DNA from 2 places in the Pseudomonas paraeruginosa genome. Region 2 is predicted to be linked to the other one. Evidence: riboswitches for the same ligand, from Rfam matches in the RefSeq annotation. Region 2 holds a riboswitch; the other holds the start of a gene.
The links. Region 2 has a riboswitch for cobalamin ahead of cobG (precorrin-3B synthase). Riboswitches for the same ligand answer to the same signal wherever they lie in the genome.
Positions count from the first base shown of each region.

Region 1 (4,409 bases), 1.8 Mb from region 2:
TCGCTTCGCGCAGGTGCTTGGCGATGATCTCGGAGGCCGAGGGGGCGATGCCCAGGTTAGGGGCGTTGAGCATGGAGAGAGGCAAGCGGGACAACCTGCATGGCATGGGATACGTGCGGGATATTGTATACGAACGCTTGGCGCGTGCCGCTGCCGGTTGGCGCCTTCTGCGCAGGCGTGTTGGTCGGCCCCAGTGGGCCTCCGTGGCGCATGTTTCGCAGGGCGAAACGCTCTTCCGGAAAGTTCGCGGAGAGGCTGGACAATAGAAAATTAGCTTGCTAATAATTCGCTCGCTCATGTATTTCGGGGCGTCCGCGATGGCCAAGCCTTCTTTCCTTTCCTCCGACCTGGTCCAGGTGCTGCTGTGGCCGCGCCTGCACGAACTGCAGTTCGCGGTGAAGGCCCTGCTGGCCGGCGGGTTGGCCCTGTACCTGGCCTTCAGCCTGGAACTGGAGCAGCCGCAATGGGCGCTGATGACCGTGTTCGTGGTCAGCCAGCCTTATAGCGGCATGGTCCTGGCCAAGGGCATGTTCCGCCTGATCGGCACCTGCGCCGGTGCGCTGGTGTCGATCGGCATGGTCGCGCTCTATGGCCAGGCGTCGCTGCCGTTCCTCCTGCTGATGGCGCTCTGGCTGGCGTTCTGCACCGCTGGCGCGTCGCTGCTGCACAACCATGCTTCCTACGGTTTCGTCCTGGCCGGCTACACCGCGGCGATCGTCGCCCTGCCGGCCAGCGCCGATCCGGCGACGGTGTTCGACCAGGCGGTGGCGCGCTGTTCGGAGATCGGCCTGGGGATCCTCTGCGCGGCGCTGGTGAGCATCCTGCTCTGGCCACGGCGCCTGGAGCAGCAATTGGCGACCCAGGGCAAGGCGGCCTGGGAGGCCGGCCTGCAGGCGGGCGCGGCGGAGCTGCGCGGCGCCAGCGAACGCGGCGAACTGCTCGCGGCGCTGGGGCGGATCGCCGCGGCGGATGCCCAGCGCGACCATGCCTGGTTCGAAGGCGCGCTGGGTCGCGCCCGTTCCCAGGCCCTGCGCGTGCTCGGCCTCGACCTGCTCGGCCTGCTGCGCGCGGCGCGCAAGGTGGCGCGCGAGCGGAGGCTGCTCGATCCGGCCAGCGCGCATGCGTTGCAGCCCTGGCTGGAGGAGGTGGAGACGCTGCTGCGCGAGGGCCGCCGGGGCGAGTTCGAGAGTTGCCGGCGGCGCCTGCACGCCGTGCTGGACCTCGCGCACGGGCAACTGCACCTGTGCCTGGTCTGCCTCGAACGCTTGCTGGCCGAGGCGGGGGAGGCCGGGCGCAGCGTCGAGGCGCTGGTCTATGGCGAACCCACGCGCCAGGCGCCGGGCGCCATCGCCTGGCATCGGGACATCGAGCGCGGCGTGCTGTTCGGCCTGCGCAGCGCCCTGGCGTTCCTCTGCGTGGCCGCCTTCTGGCTGGCCAGCGCCTGGCCGAGCGGGTTGGGCGCGGTGTCGATCACCGGGGTGGTGCTGAGTCTCTTCGCCAGCCGCGACAACCCGGCCCAGGCTGGCCTCAACTTCCTGCGCGGGATCCTCCTGTCGATCCCGCTGGCCGGTTTCGTCGCGCTGTTCTACCTGCCCGGCGTCGACGGCTTCCCGCTGCTCTGCCTGGGCCTGGGCGTGCCGCTGTTCTTCGCCGCGCTGTGCGTGAACCGGGCGAGCCTGGCCGGGATCGCCTCGCCGTTCTGCATCTTCTTCGTGAAGAACGTCGCGCCGAGCAACAGCATGAGCTACGACCTCGCGCACTTCCTCAACAACGCCCTGTCGACGGTGCTCGGCGTGGCCTTCGCCGTGCTGGTGTTCAACCTGGTCAGCCTGCGGCCGGGCGAGCGCCATTACCGGCGCATGCTGCAGGCGACCCTCGGCGACCTGGCGCGGCTCACCCTGCGTTCGCCGGCGCAGGCCGAGGCCTGGTTCGGCGGGCGCACCGCCGATCGCCTGATCCGCCTGGCACAGCGCTACGACCGTTTGCCGGAGGGGCGCCGCCAGCCCTGGTCGGACGGCCTGATGGGACTCGATTTCGGCGACGAGCTGCTCTATCTGCGGCAATGCCTGGAGCAGGTCCCGGCGCCGCTGGCCGAGGCCCGCGACCGCTACCTGCGGCGCCTGCGCCTGGCGCTGCTGCGCGACGGCCCGCGGGCCGACCGCGAGCATGCCCTCGACCCGCCGACCGCGCGCCTGCTCAAGGCCCTGGCCGCCAGCCCGCTGGCCGGCAGCGAACGCGGCGAGCTGGCCGGCGCCGCGCTGGTGCAGTTGCAGGTCACCTGGCGACAGTGGTGCCGCAGCCATGCCCCGGCCGGGACGGCGCTGCGCGCGGACCCGCTCCCCGGAGCGGGGCGCTAGTTCTGCGGTGGCCGCCCACATTGACCGCGCAAGCCCCGAGCCACTAAGCTGCGCGCCTTGCGACAGGTGCCCCGCAAGGGGTGAAACAGGGAAGCTGGTGCGTTCCGTCGGAACCAGGCCAGCGCTGCCCCCGCAACGGTAGGCGAATCAGACAGCCGCTTCATGACCACTGTGCTCCGGCATGGGAAGGCGCGGCTGGAAGCGTCCAGCGCTTCGCTCGCGAGCCCGGAGACCGGCCTGACGCACCCACGGCATCGCGGAGGGCGCTGTCGGACGTCTCCTGCCGTCGCTTCGTCCTCCGTCTGCCTCAACCCAGGTCGCGCGGGTGAGAGCGACGGAGCAGCGCAGAGCATGAACAGAGTTTTCCTGACCCCGGCAGCCGTGGCGCTGTGCGGCGCGTCTTCCCTGAGCCTGGCCGAGCCGGTCAGCCTCGACGACCAGGTGGTGACCGCCACCCGTACCGCCCGGACCGCCGCCCAGAGCCTGGCGGCGGTGAGCGTCATCGACCGCGCCGAGATCGAGCGCAGCCAGGCGCGCAGCGTGCCGGAGCTGTTGCGCCAGGTACCCGGCGTGTCGCTGGCGAACAACGGCGGTTTCGGCAAGAACACCACGCTGTTCCTGCGCGGCACCGAGTCCGACCATGTGCTGGTGCTGATCGACGGCATCAAGGTCGGCTCGGCCAGCGCCGGCCTCACCGCGTTCCAGGATTTGCCGGTGGAGCTGATCGAGCGCATCGAGGTGGTGCGCGGGCCGCGTTCCAGCCTGTACGGCTCGGAGGCCATCGGCGGGGTGATCCAGATCTTCACCCGGCGCGGCGACGGGCAGGGCGCCAAGCCGTTCTTCTCCGCCGGCTACGGCACCCATCACACCCTGGAGGGCAGCGCCGGGGTCAGCGGCGGCGCTGGCAACGGCTGGTACAGCCTCGGGGTGAGCAGCTTCGATACGGCGGGCATCAATACCAAGCGCGCCGGTACCGGGGGCGATGAGCCTGACCGCGACGGCTACCGCAACCTGTCCGGCAACCTGCGCGGCGGCTATCGCTTCGACAACGGCCTGGAGCTCGACGGTACCCTGCTCAGGGCCAAGTCGCACAACGACTATGACCAGGTCTTCGGCAATTCCGGTTTCAATGCCAACGCCGACGGCGAGCAGAACCTGGTTGGCGGCCGCGCCCGCTTCACTCCGCTCGATCCCTGGCTGGTGACCCTCCAGGCCGGGCGCAGCGAGGACAAGGCCGATGCCTATCAGGATGGCCGTTTCTACTCGCGTTTCGATACCCGTCGCGACAGCCTGTCCTGGCAGAACGACCTGACCCTGGCCGAAGGCCATGTGCTGACCCTCGGCTACGACTGGCAGAAGGACGAGATCGGCAGCAGCGAAGCCTTCAGCGTCGACTCGCGGCTGAACAAGGGCTGGTTCGCCCAGTACCTCGGCCAGCACGGCCGCCAGGACTGGCAACTGAGCCTGCGCCGCGACGACAACCAGCAGTTCGGCGTGCACGACACCGGCAGCGCCGCCTGGGGCTACGCGCTGAGCGACGCGCTGCGCTTCACCGTCAGCTACGGCACGGCGTTCAAGGCGCCGACCTTCAACGAACTCTACTACCCCGACTACGGCAATCCCGACCTGGACGCCGAGACCTCGCGCAGCCTGGAGGTCGGCCTCAGCGGTACGCACGCGTGGGGACACTGGGCGGTGAATGCCTACCGCACCGACGTCGACGACCTGATCGGCAACGATCCACGCCCGGCGCCGGGGCGCCCCTGGGGGCAGCCGAACAACATCGACCAAGCGCGCATCCGCGGCGTCGAACTGGTCCTCGGCAGTCAGTGGCTGGGCTGGGACTGGAACGCCAACGCGACCTTCCTCGACCCGCAAAACCGTTCCGGCGGCGTCAACGACGGCAACGAGCTGCCGCGCCGGGCGCGGCGGATGTTCAACCTGGAGCTGGACCGGCGCTTCGAGCGTCTTTCGCTGGGCGCCAGCGTGCATGCCGAAGGCCGACGCTATGATGATCCGACCAACAAGGTGCGCCTGGGCGGCTACGCCACC
Region 1 is NZ_CP020560.1:3,973,461-3,977,869, reverse strand. Features, by position in the region: gene B7D75_RS18805 (GntR family transcriptional regulator) at 1-73, opposite strand, end outside; gene B7D75_RS18800 (FUSC family protein) at 318-2,357, shown strand; cobalamin riboswitch at 2,405-2,612, shown strand; gene btuB (TonB-dependent vitamin B12 receptor) at 2,709-4,409, shown strand, end outside.
Region 1: linked by a shared signal. The riboswitch ahead of btuB (TonB-dependent vitamin B12 receptor) and the one ahead of cobG (precorrin-3B synthase) in region 2 are both predicted to bind cobalamin.

Region 2 (4,409 bases):
AGTTGCGGCAGGTCGATGCTGGAATGGCGGCTATGCAGGTCGAGGTGGCCGCCGGCGAGCTTGCTGATCTTGCCGAAGCCGCCGCACAGGCTGAGCTTTTCCACCGGCGCCTTGCGCAGGTGCTTGAGCACCGCGCCGGCGAAGTCGCCCATCTCGATCAGGGCTATCTCCGGCAGCGCGTAGCGGCGACGCATGGCGTCCTCGCTGGCGTTGCCGGTGCAGGCGGCGATGTGGCGCACGCCATTGGCGCGGGCGACGTCGATGCCCTGGTGGATCGAGGCGATGTAGGCCGAGCAGGAGAAAGGCCGGACGATGCCGCTGGTACCGAGGATCGACAACCCGCCGAGAATGCCCAGGCGCGGGTTCATGGTCTTCAGCGCCAGCGCCTCGCCGCCCTCGATGCCGATCGTCACCTCGAAGCCGCCGGTGTAGCCGTGTTCGGCGGCCAACTGGGTGAGGTGACGCTCCATCATCTGACGCGGCACCGGGTTGATCGCCGGCTCGCCCACCGCCAGGGTCAGCCCCGGGCGGGTCACCGTACCGACCCCGGGACCGGCGTGGAAGCGCACGCCGGGCGCGGCGCTCAGGCGCACCCGGGCGAACACCAGGGCACCGTGGGTGACGTCGGGATCGTCGCCGGCATCCTTGAGGGTGCCGGCTTCCGCGCCGTTCTCCCAGGCGCGGCAGAACTCCAGGCGCATCGGCACCTGCTGGCCCTTGGGCAGGACGATCCGCACCGCGTCGCTGGTCGTGCCGCCCAGCAGCAGGCGCGCCGCCGCCAGGCTGGTGGCGGTGGCGCAGCTGCCGGTGGTGTAGCCGCTGCGCAGCGGCGCGGGCTGCTCCGGGGTTTCCTCACGCATCGCGGCGGGCGTCCCGGGTCAGCGGCTTGCGCAGTTCCAGCAGGGTGATCGGCAGCGCCTGGCGCCAGGTGTCGAAACCGCCCAGGGGACGCGCGTGGGCGACGCCGATGCGGGTCAGTTCGCCGCCCAGGCGCTGCTGCCAGTCGAGCAGCACCCGTTCGCTCTGCAGGGTGACCGCGTTGGCCAGCAGCCGGCCGCCGGGGCGCAGGCGCTCCCAGCAGGTTTCCAGGACGCCCTCGGCGGTGACGCCGCCGCCGATGAAGATGGCGTCGGGGGCCGGCAGCTCCAGCAGCGCTTCCGGGGCGCTGCCGGCGACCAGGTGCAGGGTCGGCACGCCGAGGGCGTCGCGGTTGTGGCGGATGTGATCCTGGCGTTCTTCGTTGGCCTCGACGGCGATCGCCCGGCAGCCGGGATGTGCGCGCATCCACTCGATGCCGATGGAGCCGCAGCCGGCGCCGACGTCCCAGAGCAGCTCGCCGGGGCAGGGCGCCAGGCGCGCCAGGGTCACGGCGCGGACGTCGCGCTTGGTCAACTGGCCGTCGTGGCGATAGGCTTCGTCGGCCAGGCCCGGGGTCAGCGGCAGGCGCACGGCGCCGGCGCCGGCGCGGCATTCCACCGCCACCAGGTTGAGATCGGCGGCGCGCGGCAGCGACCAGTCGCCGGCGAGGCCGTCGAGACGGCGCTCGAGCGGCCCGCCGAGGTGTTCCAGCACGCTCAGGCGACTGGCGCCGAAGCCACGGGCGTTCAACAGGCGGGCGATGGCGGCCGGGCTGTCGCCGTCGTTGCTGAGGACCAGCAGGCGCCGGCCGTCGTGGACCTGTGCCTGCAGCGCCGCCAGCGGGCGCGCCACCAGCGACAGGCAGGCGACCTCCTGCAGGGCCCAGCCGAGGCGGGCGGCGGCCAGCGAGAGGGAGGAGGGCGCCGGCAGGACCCGCAGTTCGGTCGCCGGCAGTTGCCGGGCGAGACTGGCGCCGACGCCGAACAGCATCGGGTCGCCGCTGGCCAGCACGCAGGTCGGCTGGCCGCGCCGGGCCAGCAATGGTTCCAGGGAGAACGGCGTCGGCCAGGTTTCGCGGGCGGCGCCGATGCACGGCGGCAGCAGTTCCAGCTGGCGCGCCGCGCCGACGATCCGGCTGGCCTGCAGCAGGGCACGCCGGGCCTGCTTGCCGAGGCCGGGATAACCGTCCTCGCCGATGCCCACCAGGGTCAGCCAGGGCGGCGTCGAGTCTGCCGATGACACGGTGCGGGTTCTCCTGAAATGCGTCTGTGAAGGGCCCGCGACGGTTTCCGGACGGAATGGGTTTTCCCTGTCCCGGGCTGGGCGGCATAATAGCGCGTTCGTCGGTGCCCGGCCCTTTCGCGATAACGTGCGGGGGGCCATCGAGGGCCGAAGAGGGAATACGGAGTTCCGGGGCTTGCCGAAAGCCTGGAGCCAGCCGTGGCTGCCCCCGCAACTGTATGCAGCGTGTCTTCGCGCCATTCGCCACTGGGTTTCCGGGAAGGCGGCGCGAAGCGGAGGTTCCGCCCGTGGGCGGAATGCCGAGCTGCGAGCCAGGAGACCTGCCGCCGAAACCAGTCGCGAGTGCCAACATCGGGCGGGGTGTACCGATGCCGTGGTCTGTCCCTGGGGACAGCGGTCCGGTCGCCGCGACGTCGACTCGAGTAGCGTTTTGAACGACGACCAGACCCCGGTGCCCCTGCCCGTACCACGTCCGTCGCCCTGTCCCGGCCTGCTGCGCATCGTCCAGGCGCTGGACGGCGGCATCTGTCGCATCAAGCTCGACGCCGGCCGCCTGGAAGCCGTCCAGGCGCGCGCCGTGGCGGCCGCGGCGCGGGATTGCGCCAGCGGCGTGATCGAGGCGACCAATCGGTCCAACCTGCAACTGCGCGGCGTGCGGCGCGGCGAGGAAGAGCGGCTTGTCCGCCGCCTGCTGGACGCCGGCCTCGGTCCCCGGCATGGCGCCCTGGCCGGCGCCGACGACGTGCGCAACCTGATGCTCAGCCCGGCCGCCGGGCTCGATCCGCACCTGTCGCTGGATGTACGCCCGCTGGCCGCGCGAATGTTGCTGCGGCTCCAGGCGGACAGCCGCTACCACGCGCTGTCGGCCAAGTTCGCCATCCAGCTGGACGGCGGCGAAGACCTGGCGATGCTCGAACATCCCCATGACATCTGGCTCTCGCCGATGCCCGGCGCGTCGACCGCGACGCTGGTCTTCGGCCTCGCCGGCTGTCCGGCCCACGACCGGCCCCTGGCGGCGTTGCCGGCTGAACGCGGCGAGGCCCTGGTGCTGGCGCTGCTCGACCTGTTCCTCGAGCGCGCCCAGCCGCACCAGACGCGGATGCGCCATCTGTTGCAGGACCTGGCCGGGGAGCCCTTGCTGGAGGCCTTGCAGGCGCGCCTGGAGTTCCCCCTGTGCCGCGACGAGCGGGTGGCGGCCTGGCGGCGTTCGCCGGGGCGTCCGTGGAGTCATCTCGGCGTCCAGCCGCAACGCCAGCCGGGCCTGGCGATGGTCGGCGCGGTGGCTCCGCTCGGCCGGCTCGACGCTGCCGGCCTGGAAGGCCTCGCCGAACTGGTCGAACGCCACGGCGACGGCAGCCTGCACCTGACGCCCTGGCAGGGTGTGCTGCTGCCGAACCTGCCCCGCGCCGAGGCCGACCAGGCGCTGCATGGCCTGCGCCGGCTCGGCCTGGTGAGCGAGCCCGACGCGCCGTTGGCGCGGCTGATCGCCTGCAGCGGTTCCAGCGCCTGCGCCAGGGGCCTGGCCGACACCAAGGGCGACGCCCTGCGAATGGCCGAACGCCTCGGTCCGCGCAGCGACCTGGCGCAACTGCACCTGTGCGGCTGCGAACGGTCCTGCGCCGCCGCCCACCGTGCGCCGCTGACCCTGCTGGCGCGCGACGGCGGTTTCTACGACCTGTACCGGCGCGATCCGCGCCACCCCGGATTCGGCCAGTTGCTGGCCAGCCGCCTGACTTTCGCCACGGCCGCCGACTACCTGGCGGCTCTGCCTTCCCAGCCCACCTCCGGAAATTCCGCATGATTGACTACATCCGCGATGGCCAGGCGATCTATCGCCAGTCGTTCGCCACCATCCGCGCCGAAGCGAACCTCGCCGGCATCCCGGCCGATCTGGAAAAGCTCGCGGTGCGGGTGATCCACGCCTGCGGCATGGTCGACGTGGTCGACGACCTGCGCTTTTCGCCGGGCGCCGGCGCCGCCGGACGCGCCGCGCTGGCCGCCGGCGCGGCGATCCTCTGCGACGCGCGGATGGTCGCCGAGGGCGTGACCCGCTCGCGGCTGCCCGCCGACAACCGGGTGATCTGCACCCTCAACGAGCCGGACGTCGCGGCGCTTGCCGTGGAACGCGGCAACACCCGCTCGGCGGTGGCCCTGGAACATTGGCGCGAGCACCTGGAGGGCAGCGTGGTGGTGATCGGCAACGCGCCCACCGCGCTGTTCTACCTGCTGGAAATGCTCGACGCCGGCGCGCCCAAGCCGGCATTGATCCTGGGCTTCCCGGTCGGCTTCGTCGGCGCCGCGGAGTCCAA
Region 2 is NZ_CP020560.1:2,209,023-2,213,431, forward strand. Features, by position in the region: gene B7D75_RS10590 (cobalt-precorrin-5B (C(1))-methyltransferase) at 1-860, opposite strand, end outside; gene B7D75_RS10595 (bifunctional cobalt-precorrin-7 (C(5))-methyltransferase/cobalt-precorrin-6B (C(15))-methyltransferase) at 853-2,100, opposite strand; cobalamin riboswitch at 2,186-2,442, shown strand; gene cobG (precorrin-3B synthase) at 2,531-3,901, shown strand; gene B7D75_RS10605 (precorrin-8X methylmutase) at 3,898-4,409, shown strand, end outside.